3 regions of the Pseudomonas sp. AC242 genome follow, and region 3 is predicted to be linked to each of the others. Evidence: predicted binding sites of a transcription regulator. Region 3 holds the regulator's gene; each other region holds the start of a gene.

Region 1 (4,888 bases), 4.5 Mb from region 3:
CGAAGTCCTGCAGAAATGCGGTGAGCCGGTCAGCCGTGATGTGTTGGGCTACAAGCGCAGCGCCAATCGCCGCGAGGAGTTTCAGGTCGAGGAATGGACTTACGGCCCGAGCAACGGCATGTACCAATACCTGCGCTTTGAAGGCAATCGCCTGCGGCAGATCAACAGCAAACGCGGCAACTGAAAAAGCAAAAGATCGCGGCCTTCGGCAGCTCCTACAATCTGGAATGCATTTCCCTGTAGGAGCTGCCGAAGGCTGCGATCTTTTGCTTCTAAAAATAGAACAGGCCCCGACACAAGTGCCGGGGCCCGTAATGGTCACCTCCGTGTGACCGTTCGCATGAACTCTAAAGTTGCGGCAGACGTATTGCTCGGCCCGTCTGTCGCGCCTTCTCCCGGTCCAGGCGAGAAGTCATGCCTTACTCGGCTTTCAGGCCGTCAGCAGAGACCGCTTTAACGCCTTTGATTTTCTTGGCGATCGCTACAGCAACGTCTTTCTGCGATTCAGTTACAGCAGTAGTCGACGACAGCGATACAACGCCTTTGTTGGTTTCTACTTTGATGTCAGTACCTGGAATGCCTTTTTCGGTGACCAGGTCAGCTTTGACTTTGGTGGTGATCCAGGTGTCAGAAGTAGCTTCTTTAGCCTGGGTGACTTCACCGGCAGCCAGAGTCATTGGAGCCTGGGTAGCCTGAGTGGATTGTGCGAATGCACCGGAAGCCATGGTCAGGGTCAGCGCGGTAGCAGCAGCGGCAGTGATAGCGAACTTCTTCATACGAGTAACTCCTGTTTTTCTGGAAAGTCTGCTGGTTGTCTTGTCAGCAGGGTTACCAAGGTAGTTGCGAACGCTGTGCCAACTTTTCCATCAACACAAAATCCTTATAAATCAATATCTTATGTTTAACGCAGATTTTCGAAATCATGCAATTTGCATGACATGCGCAATATTCACATGCAAGTTGCGGTTTTTTGGAAAGTTCCTAAGACGCTGAAATTATTGAAGCTTTTGTGAAGTGTCGCGCAATGAAAAATGCCCCGCAAAGCGGGGCATCCTGTTCAGCACACATTCAACTTATGTACCACTGGCGGTGCAGCCTTTTGGCGAATAGTCCGGCGCCACAGTGGTGCCGCAAGTCCAGACGCCAGCACCGGTGCCCGATGAACGGGTCAAGGTAATGGTTTTGTCCAGAACAGGGCCAGGAGCGTTCTTGATTGTGCAGACAATGGTGCCGGCCCCGGTCGAAGCGGTGCCCGATGCGGTCACGGCGCAATTTGACGTTGTGACCGTGGCACTACCGGCCACCAGCGTCAGCGTCGGATCGGTACCTTGGTTGATGGTGTCTTCGAACGGCACTTTCATCGCACTGATCTCCGCCAGCCCCGCCGTCACCTTCGACCGCGCCTGATACTTGGAATACTGCGGCAGGGCGATGGTCGCCAGAATCCCGATGATCGCCACCACGATCAACAGCTCGATCAGCGTAAACCCTTGTTGTTTTTTCATAGACACGCTCCATGCATGAGTCGAAATCTCATGATCTGAAAGTGACGCAGCATAGGCCATGCCAATGCCTTCAAGACCCGCCCATTGGGGCGCGAAGCGCTTGCAACGCCAATTCCTACAACCTGCAACCGCACTATCTGACACTTTTTGTCACCTGCACCCGCCGTGTTTGGCGCTGTCACTTGACTAGGCTATAAGTCATGAACTGCAAGTGTGCGGAATTCCCATGAATGACATCGCTCTGAGCGGTCTGGCCAAGCAATTGGTCCAGGCCGAACTGCTCACGGAAAAAAGCGCCCAGCAAGCCTGGCAACAGGCCCAGCGCAATCGCCTGTCGCTGGTCAGCTATCTGGTGCAGAACAAACTGGTCAAGAGCTGGCAAGTGGCCGAGATTGCCAGCGAGCATTTCGGCATGGCGTTCCTTGATCTCAATTGCCTCGACAAGGAAACCCAACCCAAGGGCCTGGTCAGCGAAAAACTTGTGCGTCAGCACCATGCCCTGCCCTTGTGGCGACGTGGCAACAAGCTGTTCGTCGGCATCTCCGACCCGAGCAACCATCAAGCGATCAACGACATTCAGTTCAGCACCGGGCTGAGCACCGAAGCCATTCTGGTCGAGGACGACAAGCTCACCGATGCCATCGAGAAGTTCTTCGACACCCACAGCAGTGGCCTGGAAGACATGGCCGATGTCGATCTTGACGGCCTCGATGTCGAATCCGTCGACGACAGCAAGCAGGACGCCATCGGTGGCCTCGATGCCGACGATGCGCCGGTGGTGCGTTTCGTGCACAAGATGCTGCTCGACGCGATCAAGAGTGGCTCTTCCGACCTGCACTTCGAGCCTTACGAGAAAAACTACCGGGTGCGGGTGCGCACCGACGGCATCCTGCGTGAGGTGGCCAAACCACCGATTCAACTGGCCGGGCGCATCGCCGCACGCCTGAAAGTCATGGCCAGCCTCGATATCTCGGAACGGCGCAAACCGCAGGACGGGCGGATCAAGATGCGCCTGTCGAAAAGCAAGTCGATCGATTTCCGGGTCAACACGCTGCCCACGTTGTGGGGCGAAAAAGTGGTGATCCGGATTCTCGACCCGTCCAGCGCGCAGATCGGTATCGACGCCCTCGGCTATGAGCCCGAGCAAAAGGATCTGTACATGGCCGCACTCAAGCAGCCACAGGGCATGATTCTGGTCACCGGCCCCACCGGGTCGGGTAAAACCGTGTCGCTCTACACCGGCCTGAATATCCTCAATACCGTCGACATCAACATCTCCACCGCCGAAGACCCGGTGGAGATAAACATGGAAGGCATCAACCAGGTCAACGTCAATCCTAAACAAGGACTCGACTTTGCTCAGGCGTTGCGCTCGTTTCTGCGCCAGGACCCGGACGTGATCATGGTCGGTGAGATCCGCGACCTGGAAACCGCCGAGATCGCCATCAAAGCTGCGCAGACCGGTCACCTGGTGCTCTCGACCCTGCACACCAACAGCGCCGCGGAAACCCTGACGCGCCTGCACAACATGGGCATTCCCGGCTTCAACATTGCCACCTCGGTCAGCCTGATCATTGCCCAGCGCCTGGCACGCAAGCTCTGCAGCCACTGCAAGAAAGCCATCGAGATCCCACGCGAAACCTTGATCAAGGAAGGCTTCCCCGAGGAACGCATCGGCCATTTCACGATCTACGAGCCGGTCGGTTGCGATCACTGCAACGGCGGTTACAAGGGACGCGTGGGGATTTATGAAGTGGTGAAAAACACACCGGAGTTGCAACGCTTGATCATGGCCGAAGGCAACTCGCTGGAAATCGACATTCAAATGCGCCGCGACGGCTTCGACGACCTGCGCACCTCCGGGCTGCACAAGGCCATGCAAGGCATCACCAGCCTTGAAGAAATCAACCGGGTCACCAAGGACTGAACATGGCGGTCAAGGCAGCGAAAATCAGTATCTATGCCTGGGAAGGCACGGACAGGAAAGGCAGCAAAGTCACCGGTGAGTTGAGCGGACAGAACCCGGCACTGATCAAGGCACAACTGCGTAAACAGGGGATCAATCCCGGCAAGGTGCGCAAGAAGTCCGCCTCGTTGTTGAGTTTTGGCAAACGCATCAAGGCCCAGGACATCGCTCTGTTCACCCGGCAGATGGCGACCATGATGAAGGCCGGAGTGCCGCTGCTGCAGTCGTTCGACATCATTGGCGAAGGCTTTGAAAACCCGGCCATGCGCAAGCTGGTGGACGAGATAAAACAGGAGGTCGCGGCAGGTAACAGCTTCGCCACAGCCCTGCGCAAGAAGCCGCAGTATTTCGACGAGTTGTATTGCAATCTGGTCGATGCGGGCGAGCAGTCCGGCGCCCTCGACACGTTGCTGGAACGCGTCGCGACCTATAAGGAAAAAAGCGAACGGCTCAAGGCCAAGATCAAAAAAGCCATGACCTACCCCACCGCCGTGGTGCTGGTGGCGGCAGTCGTGACCGGGATCCTGCTGGTCAAAGTGGTGCCGCAATTCCAGTCGGTGTTCTCGGGGTTCGGCGCCGAACTGCCGGCCTTCACCCTGATGGTGATCAGCCTGTCGGAATTCATGCAGCAATGGTGGTGGGCGATGCTCGGCGCGCTGGTCGCGGCGATCTTTGGTACCCGCCATGCACTGAAAACATCTCAGGCATTACGCGACCGCAAAGACACCTGGCTGTTGAAACTGCCCTTGGTGGGCACGCTGATGTACAAGTCTGCGGTGGCGCGATTCGCTCGAACCCTGTCGACCACATTCGCTGCCGGTGTGCCGCTGGTGGAAGCGCTCGACTCAGTGGCCGGCGCCACCGGCAACGTGGTGTTCAAGCGTGCCGTGTTGCGGATTCGTCAGGACGTTTCGACCGGCATGCAGCTGAATTTTTCGATGCGCAGCACCGGGGTATTTCCGAACATGGCCGTGCAGATGACCGCGATCGGCGAAGAGTCCGGCGCGCTGGACGAGATGCTCGACAAGGTCGCGGGGTTTTACGAAGAGGAAGTGGATAACATGGTCGACAACCTCACCAGCCTTATGGAGCCATTCATCATGGTAGTGCTGGGGGTGATCGTCGGTGGGCTGGTCGTGGCCATGTACCTGCCGATTTTCCAACTCGGCTCAGCGATCTGACATGCCTATCGACGAACTGTTCGCCCTGTATCCACTGGCCTTTGTTTTCACCGCCCTGCTGCTGGGTCTGGTGGTCGGCAGTTTCCTTAACGTGCTGATCTGGCGCCTGCCGAAAATGCTCGAACGCGATTGGCGCCAGCAAGCCCACGACGTACTCGGTTTGCCCGGCGAAGCGCCGTTGCCGACCTACAACCTGATGCTGCCGCACTCCGAATGCCCGCATTGCGCCCACCGGA
Region 2 (4,888 bases), 5.9 Mb from region 3:
GATGTAAGCGTCGATGAAGTCGTCGGAGAATACGCCGCCCTTGGTCAGGAACGCGCGGCCCTTGTCCAGCTCTTCCAGGGCTTCTTTCAAGCTGCCGCAAACTTGCGGGATCTCTTTCGCCTCTTCAGGCGGCAGGTCGTACAGGTTTTTGTCAGCAGCGTCGCCTGGGTGGATCTTGTTCTGGATACCGTCCAGACCGGCCATCAGCAGTGCTGCGAAGGCCAGGTAAGGGTTGGCAGCCGGATCCGGGAAGCGGGCTTCGATACGGCGGGCTTTCGGGCTCGACACGTAAGGAATACGGATCGAAGCGGAACGGTTGCGAGCCGAGTAGGCCAGCATCACTGGAGCTTCGAAGCCTGGAACCAGACGCTTGTACGAGTTGGTCGCCGGGTTGGTGAAGCCGTTCAGGGCCTTACCGTGCTTGATGATGCCGCCGATGAAGTACAGAGCGGTATCGGACAGGCCGGCATAACCTTCACCGGCGAAGGTATTCTTGCCGTCTTTCCAGATCGACATGTGCACGTGCATGCCCGAACCGTTGTCGCCGTACAGTGGCTTCGGCATGAAGGTCGCGGTGCGACCGTAAGCGTCAGCAACGTTGTGCACAACGTACTTCAGGGTTTGGGTTTCGTCGGCTTTCTTCACCAGGGTGTTGAACTTGACGCCGATTTCGTTCTGGCCGGCAGTCGCCACTTCGTGGTGGTGAACTTCGACGGTCAGGCCCATTTCTTCCAGTGCGTTGCACATGGAGGTACGGATTTCGTGGTCGTGGTCGAACGGCGGAACCGGGAAGTAGCCACCTTTGACGCCTGGACGGTGACCCTTGTTGCCGCCTTCGATGTCCTGGTCGGACATCCACGAACCTTGCTCGGAGTAGATCTTGAACATCGAGCCGGAGATGTCCGACTTGAATTTCACCGAGTCAAAGATGAAGAACTCAGGCTCAGGACCGGCGAACACGGTGTCACCGATACCGGTGGCTTTCAGGTGTTCTTCGGCACGCTTGGCGATCGCACGTGGGTCGCGGTCGTAGCCTTGCATGCTCGAAGGTTCGATGATGTCGCACACCAGGATCAGGGTGGCGTCTTCGGTGAACGGGTCGAGTACGGCAGTTTCGTCAACCGGCATCAGGATCATGTCGGAGGCTTCGATGCCTTTCCAGCCAGCGATGGAGGAACCGTCGAACATTTTGCCGACTTCGAAGAAGTCTTCATCCAGCGCATCGCGAGCCGGCATGGTCACGTGGTGCTGAGTGCCTTTGGTGTCCGTGAAGCGCAGATCAATCCACTTGACGTCATGATCTTTGATGAGTTGAACCGTCTTCGACATATGTCCTCCGGGTGGCTTCGGGCTTAGTAGTGGATGCCCTTAGAATTTGGGTGATGCCGGCGCGAATACTCTGCCAAGGCAACCTGCCTCACAAGGGAGCAAATTGCATGCCAGTGCCCCAGCATGGGTTTTTTGCCCCAAATTCACGCTTATAAAGGTGCAAAGCACCTCAATGCGGAAAATCTCGCCCTTTAATGTAGCGTCATAAATCGAAAATGACCCGTTTTGGTGCGTGCAAAACCTTCTGCACATTAACTGGTTAAACCTTGAGCAATTTCCGCTATAATCCGCGCCCCCCTTTTTCGGCTGGCCGTTCGCGCGCTGTTTTCATGAAACTAATCGTAAAAGTCTTCCCCGAGATCACCATCAAAAGCCGACCTGTCCGGACGAAGTTCATCCGCCAGTTGGCCAAGAACATCCGCACCGTGCTCCGCGACCTGGACCCGGCCGTGGTGGTGAACGGTGTGTGGGACAATCTCGAACTGGAAACCCGCGTTACCGATCCCAAAGCCTTGAAAGAGATGGGCGAGCGCCTGACCTGCATGCCGGGCATCGCGCACTTTCTGCAGATCGACGAGTACCCGCTGGGCGACTTCGACGACATCACCGAGAAGTGCAAACAGCACTACGGCGATGCACTGGCCGGGAAGATTTTCTCGGTGCGTTGCAAGCGTGCCGGCAAGCACGCATTCAGCTCGATGGATGTCGAAAAATACGTCGGCAGCAAGCTGCGCCGTGAGTGCGGTGCCGCCGGGATCGACCTGAAAGCGCCGGAAATCGAAGTCCGCATCGAAGTTCGCGACAAACGGTTGTTTGTGATCCACAGCCAGCACAACGGCATCGGGGGTTACCCGCTCGGTGCCCTTGAGCAGACGCTGGTATTGATGTCCGGCGGCTTTGACTCGACCGTTGCGGCCTACCAGATCATTCGTCGCGGCCTGATGACGCACTTCTGCTTCTTCAATCTGGGCGGGCGTGCCCATGAATTGGGCGTGATGGAAGTCGCGCATTTCATCTGGAAGAAGTACGGCAGCTCGCAACGCGTGCTATTTGTCAGTGTTCCGTTCGAAGAAGTGCTGGGCGAAATTCTCGGCAAAGTCGATAACAGTCATATGGGCGTCGTATTGAAGCGTATGATGTTGCGCGCGGCCTCCAATATCGCCGACCGCCTGCAGATCGAGGCGCTGGTCACCGGCGAGGCGATCTCCCAGGTGTCGAGCCAGACGCTGCCGAACCTGTCGGTGATCGACTGCGTGACCGACAAACTGGTCCTGCGTCCGCTGATCGTGGCGCACAAGCAGGACATCATCGACACGGCCAACGAGATCGGCACTGCCGATTTCGCCCGGCACATGCCGGAATACTGCGGGGTCATTTCGGTCAATCCGAAAACCGCCGCCAAACGCGGTCGTGTTGAACACGAAGAGAAAGAATTCGACATGGCAGTCCTCGAGCGTGCGCTCGAAAACGCCAAACTGGTGCCGATCGATCGGGTGATCGACGAATTGGGCCAGGACGTACAGATTGAAGAAGTCAGCGAAGCACTGGCCGGCCAGATCGTGATCGACATCCGTCACCCGGATGCCGCCGAGGATGAGCCGCTGGAACTCGCTGGCGTAGAAGTACAGACGATGCCGTTCTACGCAGTGAACGCTCGTTTCAAGGAGCTGGATCCGACTCGCCAGTACCTGCTGTATTGCGACAAAGGCGTGATGAGTCGCCTGCATGCTCACCATTTGCTCAGTGAGGGGCATGCCAATGTGCGCGTTTATCGACCGAGCTAAGTGCCCGGGGCTGTTTGCCTGTGGCCTGCGTCACCGGCCCCCCGACACCGCCGTCAAGCTGTAACGGCCATGCCGGACACTACTGCTAATCGCTGCCAAGACTTGTCAGCAAACCGAATCCTCTGATCGAGATACACAAGTGATCGAAAATCTACGCAACATCGCCATCATCGCCCACGTTGACCATGGTAAAACCACCCTGGTAGACAAACTCCTGCGTCAATCCGGCACACTGGAGCGCAACGAGCTCAACGACGAGCGCGTGATGGACTCCAACGACCAGGAAAAAGAGCGCGGTATTACCATTCTGGCGAAAAACACCGCCATCAACTGGAACGGCTACCACATCAACATCGTGGACACCCCGGGCCACGCCGACTTCGGCGGCGAAGTTGAACGCGTAATGTCGATGGTTGACTCCGTTCTGCTGCTGGTTGACGCTCAAGACGGCCCTATGCCGCAAACCCGTTTCGTGACCAAGAAGGCTTTCGAAGCCGGCCTGCGTCCAATCGTGGTAATCAACAAGGTTGACCGTCCAGGCGCGCGTCCGGACTGGGTTCTGGATCAGATCTTCGACCTGTTCGACAACCTCGGTGCTACCGAAGAACAACTGGACTTCCAGGTTGTTTACGCTTCGGCCCTGAACGGTATTGCCGGTCTGGATCACACCGCCATGGCGGAAGACATGACCCCGCTGTACCAAGCGGTAGTCGACCACGTTCCGCCTCCGGCCGTTGACCGTGACGGTCCGTTCCAGATGCAGATCTCCGCTCTGGACTACAACAGCTTCCTGGGTGTTATCGGTGTTGGCCGTATCGCTCGTGGTCGCGTCAAGCCGAACACCCCGGTTGTCGCTATCAGCGCCGACGGCAAGCGCCGCAACGGTCGTATCCTGAAGCTGATGGGTCACCACGGTCTGCACCGCATTGACGTTGAAGAAGCAGCAGCCGGCGACATCGTCTGCATCAGCGGCTTCGACGAGCTGTTCATCTCCGACACTCTGTGCGATATCAACACCGTCGAGGCGATGAAGCCGCTGACCGTTGACGAGCCAACCGTTTCCATGACCTTCCAGGTAAACGACTCGCCATTCTGCGGTAAAGAAGGCAAGTTCGTGACCTCCCGTAACATCAAGGATCGTCTGGACAAAGAGCTGCTGTACAACGTTGCACTGCGCGTTGAAGAAGGCGACTCGGCTGACAAGTTCAAGGTTTCCGGCCGTGGTGAGCTGCACCTCTCGGTACTGATCGAAACCATGCGTCGCGAAGGCTTCGAGCTGGCCCTGGGCCGTCCTGAAGTGATCATCCGTGAAGTTGACGGCGTGAAGCAGGAACCGTTCGAAAACGTAACCATCGACATCCCTGAAGAATCGCAGGGCAAGGTCATGGAAGAGATGGGTCTGCGTAAGGGCGACCTGAGCAACATGGTGCCGGATGGCAAGGGCCGTGTTCGTCTGGAATACAACATCCCTGCTCGCGGTCTGATCGGTTTCCGTAACCAGTTCCTGACCCTGACCAACGGTGCTGGCATCCTGACCTCGATCTTCGACCGTTACGCTCCAGTGAAGTCGGGCCACATGTCCGGCCGTCAGAACGGCGTTCTGGTTTCGGTTGAAACCGGCAAGGCACTGACCTACTCGCTGGAAACCCTGCAGGCTCGTGGCAAGCTGTTCGTAGAACACGGCCAGGAGATCTACAACGGTCAAATCGTTGGTCAGAACAGCCGCGACAACGACCTGGGTGTAAACCCAACCAAAGGCAAGAAGCTCGACAACA
Region 3 (4,888 bases):
TTGCCGTTAGGTCTGGCGCTCGCGGCAGGGGCGATGTTGCTGGTAGTGACCCACGAAGTGATTCCCGAGTCGCGACGCAATGGTCATGACAAGCTGGCCAGTCTTGGTTTGCTGATCGGGTTTTGTCTGATGATGGTGATGGATACGGCGTTGGGTTGAAGCAGAGCAAAAGATCGCAGGCTGCGGCAGTTCCTGCAGGGAACGCATTCCAGTGTAGGAGCTGCCGCAGGCTGCGACTTTATGATTTTGGCTGTCAGCCGCCTTCGTCGAAGTAGTTGTTGATCAACGCCACCAGCGCATCCAGGGCTTCCTGTTCCTGATGCCCTTCAGTACTCAGATAGATTTTGGTGCCCTTGCCAGCCGCCAGCATCATCATCGCCATGATGCTTTTGCCATCAATCGTGGTCTCTGGTGTACGACCCACTCTGATCGTGCAATCCGGATACTGCCCGGCCACTCCAACAAACTTGGCCGATGCGCGGGCATGCAGGCCCAGCTTGTTGATGATTTCGATTTCCAGAGCAGGCATCGCGGTGTGAATCCTTTAAGTGAGGTCGCGGTGGCGAACCTGGACGTTCTTCAGGGTTTTCTGCAGGGCCTGACCCAGGCGTTCGGTCAGGTAGACGGAGCGGTGATGCCCGCCGGTGCAGCCAATGGCAATGGTGACGTAGGCACGGTTGCTCGCGGCGAAGCGCGGCAGCCACTTGTGCAGGTAAGTGAAAATGTCCTGGAACATTTCTTCGACCTCTGGCTGCGCCGCGAGGTACTCAGCCACCGGCGCATCGAGACCTGATTGCGCGCGCAGTTCCGGCTTCCAGTACGGATTGGGCAGGCAGCGCACATCGAATACCAGATCCGCGTCGACCGGCATGCCGCGCTTGAAGCCGAAGGACTCGACCAGAAATGCGGTCCCCGGCTCCGGCTGGTTCAGCAGGCGCAGCTTGATGCTGTCGCGCAGCTGATACAGGTTCAGATTGGTGGTGTTGATCTTCAGGTCCGCGAGGTCGGCAATCGGGCCGAGCAGGGCGGTTTCATCCTGGATCGCCTCGGCCAGCGAGCGGTTGGCGTTGCTCAGTGGATGGCGACGGCGAGTCTCGGAGAAACGCTTGAGCAGGGTTTCTTCGTCGGCGTCCAGATACAGAACGTCGCACTGGATGTGCTTTCCCCGGACATCTTCAAGCAGCTCCGGAAAGCGCGTCAGGTGGCTCGGCAGGTTGCGCGCATCGATGGACACGGCCACCAGCGGTTGCGCCAGCTCAGTGTGAATCAGCGCGCGTTCGGCCAGTTCCGGCAGCAAGCCTGCAGGAAGGTTGTCGATGCAGTAATAGCCGTTGTCCTCAAGGACATCCAGAGCCGTACTTTTACCCGAGCCGGAACGGCCGCTGACGATGATCAAGCGCATGATTAATGCCCGTTCTGCTCGTCCAGGACAACCTGATACAAGGCTTCGTTGCTCGCGGCGCTGCGCAGCTTATCGCGCACGTCCTTGCGGTCGAGCATGCTGGCGATCTGACGCAGCAACTCCAGGTGCGCATCGGTGGCGGCTTCCGGGACCAGCAGTACGAACAGCAGGTCAACCGGAGCGCCATCAATGGCGTCGAAATCGATTGGCGTATCAAGGTGCATCAAGGCGCTGATAGGCGACTGGCAACCCTTGAGACGGCAGTGAGGAATGGCGATGCCGTTACCAAAACCGGTGGAGCCGAGTTTTTCACGGGCAATCAACGCCTCGAAGACATCTTGCATCTCCAGATCCGGCACTTCGCGGGCGATCAGGTTGGCAATTTGTTCGAGGGCTTTCTTTTTACTGCCGCCCGGCACGTTCACGAGGGAACGGCCGGGGGTCAGGATGGTTTCAAGTCGGATCATGGATTAGGGATGTTAACGACCGGTAGCGCCCTGAAGGAGGCTCTGGGTCTTTTCCTTATGCTTTTTGAGTTGGCGATCCAGCTTGTCGGTCAGTGAGTCGATCGCAGCATACATATCAGTATCTTCTGCGTTAGCGACCACTTCGCTGCCGGGTATATGCAAGGTGGCTTCAATTTTCTGCTTCAGCTTTTCGACGCACATCGTGACTTGCACGTTGGTGATCTTGTCGAAATGTCGCTCCAGTCGTTGGAGTTTTTCCTCGATGTAGGAACGCAGAGGTTGGGTCACTTCCAGTTGGTGTCCACTGATGTTGACTTGCATACAGCTTCTCCTTCGTTGCCAGTGCATAAAGCGGCAGGCCGAAAAGCCTGCCACTGGAACGCTGTAACGTGGCTTACATCAACCGCTTGCGTTCGCTCGAAGGCGCGATCCCGAGGGATTCGCGGTACTTGGCGACGGTGCGGCGAGCCACCTGAATGCCTTGTGCCTCCAGTAAACCAGCGATCTTGCTGTCACTCAACGGCTTTTTCTGATTTTCCGCTGCAACCAGTTTTTTGATGATCGCGCGGATCGCTGTGGACGAGCATTCGCCGCCTTCGGAGGTGCTGACGTGGCTGGAGAAAAAGTATTTCAACTCATAAATACCGCGCGGGGTATGCATGAATTTCTGTGTGGTCACCCGTGAAATCGTTGATTCGTGCATGCCGACCGCTTCGGCGATGTCATGCAGGACCAGCGGCTTCATGGCTTCGTCGCCGTACTCCAGAAAACCGCGCTGATGCTCGACGATCTGGGTGGCAACTTTCATCAGGGTTTCGTTGCGGCTCTGCAGGCTCTTGATGAACCAGCGGGCTTCCTGCAACTGATTGCGCATGAAGGTGTTGTCGGCGCTGGTGTCGGCGCGACGCACGAAACCGGCGTACTGGGCATTGACGCGCAGGCGTGGCACCGACTCCTGATTGAGCTCGACCAGCCAGCGCTCGTTGTCCTTGCGCACGATAACGTCAGGGACAACATATTCGGCTTCAGTCGACTCGATTTGCGAGCCTGGGCGCGGATTCAGGCTCTGCACCAGTTCGATGACCTGACGCAGTTCGTCTTCCTTGAGCTTCATGCGACGCATCAACTGGCTGTAGTCGCGGCCGCCGAGCAGGTCGATGTAATCGCTGACCAGACGCTTGGCTTCAGCCAGCCAAGGCGTCTTGGCTGGCAGCTGGCGCAATTGCAGCAGCAGGCATTCGCCGAGGTTGCGGGCGCCGATGCCGGCTGGTTCAAATTGTTGAATGCGGTGCAGGACGGCTTCGATTTCGTCCAGTTCGATGTCCAGTTCCGGATCGAACGCCTCGAGGATCTCTTCGAGGGTTTCATCCAGGTAGCCCTGATTGTTGATGCAATCGATCAGGGTGACGGCGATCAGGCGATCGGTGTCGGACATCGGTGCAAGGTTCAGTTGCCACAGCAGATGGCTTTGCAGGCTCTCGCCGACGGAGGTGCGTGTGGTGAAGTCCCACTCGTCATCGTCGCTGCTCGGCAGGCTGCTGGCACTGGTCTGGTAGACGTCTTCCCAGGCGGTGTCGACCGGAAGCTCGTTGGGGATGCGCTCGTTCCATTCGCCCTCCTCGAGGTTGTCCACCGTCGGGGCAGTTTCCTGATAGGACGGTTCCTGGATTTCGGTGGCGGGCTTCTGTTCGGCGTTGTCGGCCATGGGGTCGGAATTGTCGAAGTCGTCGCCTTCTTCCTGGCGTTCGAGCATCGGATTGGATTCCAGAGCCTCCTGGATTTCCTGTTGCAGATCCAGGGTCGACAATTGGAGCAGACGGATGGCCTGTTGCAGCTGCGGTGTCATCGTCAGCTGCTGGCCCATTCTCAAGACTAGCGATGGTTTCATGGCAGGGGCTTAACACCTTATTCGCCGGCGCTATGCGCCATCCACTACAGGGCGCCGAAGCGCCAAACTTAAGCAAATTATATGCCTGAAACTGAAGTGTTTGCCTAGAGCGCTGTAACAATTAAAGCGTATTAAATCCTGCTTGAATCGATACAGCGCCCGGGCGGCGCACCGGGCACTGTTGCGCTTACAGGCGGAACTCGTGGCCCAGATACACTTCCTTGACCAGATCGTTGGCCAGGATGGTTTCTGCATCGCCCTCGGCAATCAACTGACCGTCGTTGACGATGTAAGCGGTTTCGCAGATGTCCAGCGTCTCACGGACGTTGTGGTCGGTGATCAGTACACCAATGCCCTTGGCCTTGAGGTGGTGGATGATCTGCTTGATGTCGCCGACCGAAATCGGGTCGACACCGGCGAACGGTTCGTCGAGCAGGATGAATTTCGGTGCCGTTGCCAGCGCGCGAGCGATTTCCACACGGCGGCGTTCACCACCGGACAGGCTCATGCCGAGGTTGTCGCGGATGTGACTGATGTGGAATTCCTGCAGCAGGTTTTCCAGCTCTTTGCGACGGCCGGCCTTGTCGAGCTCCTGGCGGGTCTCGAGGATGGCCATGATGTTGTCGGCCACCGACAGTTTGCGGAAGATCGACGCTTCTTGCGGCAGATAGCCGATACCGGCCTTGGCACGACCGTGCATCGGCTGGTGGCTGACGTCCAGATCATCGATCAGCACGCGACCCTGATCGGCCTGTACCAGGCCGACGATCATGTAGAAGCAGGTCGTCTTGCCGGCGCCGTTCGGGCCGAGCAGGCCGACGATCTGGCCGCTGTCGATCGACAGGCTGACATCACGCACGACCTGGCGGCTTTTATAGGCCTTGGCCAGGTGCTGAGCTTTCAGAGTTGCCATTACTGGGTTTTCTCGTCGGTTTTCTTCTTCGGCTGGATCACCATGTCGATGCGCGGACGCGCCTCGGTAACCTTGCTGCCGGTAGCGCGACCGGCGCTGGCCAGTTTCTTCACGGTGTCATAGACGATTTTCTCGCCTTGCGTCGTGTTGTTGTCCTTGTCGACAACCTTGGCCTTGTCGATCAGTACAACGCGGTTTTGCGCGGCGTGGTACTGGAT

What was found. Region 3 encodes sigma-54, which starts transcription at its own class of promoters, with help from an activator protein. Its sites were predicted from a motif close to ANTGGCATNNANNTTGCTNT; they were not measured.
Region 1: ACZZ0A_RS21085 (pilin) is a predicted target of sigma-54. The motif match lies at 1,552-1,571, and genes of this name have one in related genera.
Region 2: glnA (type I glutamate--ammonia ligase) is a predicted target of sigma-54. The motif match lies at 1,425-1,444, and genes of this name have one in related genera.

What each region holds. Positions count from the first base shown of each region.
Region 1 is NZ_OZ409873.1:4,716,173-4,721,060, forward strand. Features, by position in the region: gene ACZZ0A_RS21075 (DUF2845 domain-containing protein) at 1-184, shown strand, start outside; gene ACZZ0A_RS21080 (BON domain-containing protein) at 420-776, opposite strand; gene ACZZ0A_RS21085 (pilin) at 1,074-1,505, opposite strand; gene pilB (type IV-A pilus assembly ATPase PilB) at 1,732-3,432, shown strand; gene ACZZ0A_RS21095 (type II secretion system F family protein) at 3,435-4,652, shown strand; gene ACZZ0A_RS21100 (prepilin peptidase) at 4,654-4,888, shown strand, end outside.
Region 2 is NZ_OZ409873.1:6,093,190-6,098,077, forward strand. Features, by position in the region: gene glnA (type I glutamate--ammonia ligase) at 1-1,329, opposite strand, end outside; gene thiI (tRNA uracil 4-sulfurtransferase ThiI) at 1,659-3,113, shown strand; gene typA (translational GTPase TypA) at 3,253-4,888, shown strand, end outside.
Region 3 is NZ_OZ409873.1:225,498-230,385, forward strand. Features, by position in the region: gene ACZZ0A_RS00910 (ZIP family metal transporter) at 1-159, shown strand, start outside; gene ACZZ0A_RS00915 (HPr family phosphocarrier protein) at 254-529, opposite strand; gene rapZ (RNase adapter RapZ) at 545-1,402, opposite strand; gene ptsN (PTS IIA-like nitrogen regulatory protein PtsN) at 1,405-1,869, opposite strand; gene hpf (ribosome hibernation-promoting factor, HPF/YfiA family) at 1,882-2,190, opposite strand; gene ACZZ0A_RS00935 (RNA polymerase factor sigma-54) at 2,264-3,757, opposite strand; gene lptB (LPS export ABC transporter ATP-binding protein) at 3,945-4,670, opposite strand; gene lptA (lipopolysaccharide transport periplasmic protein LptA) at 4,670-4,888, opposite strand, start outside.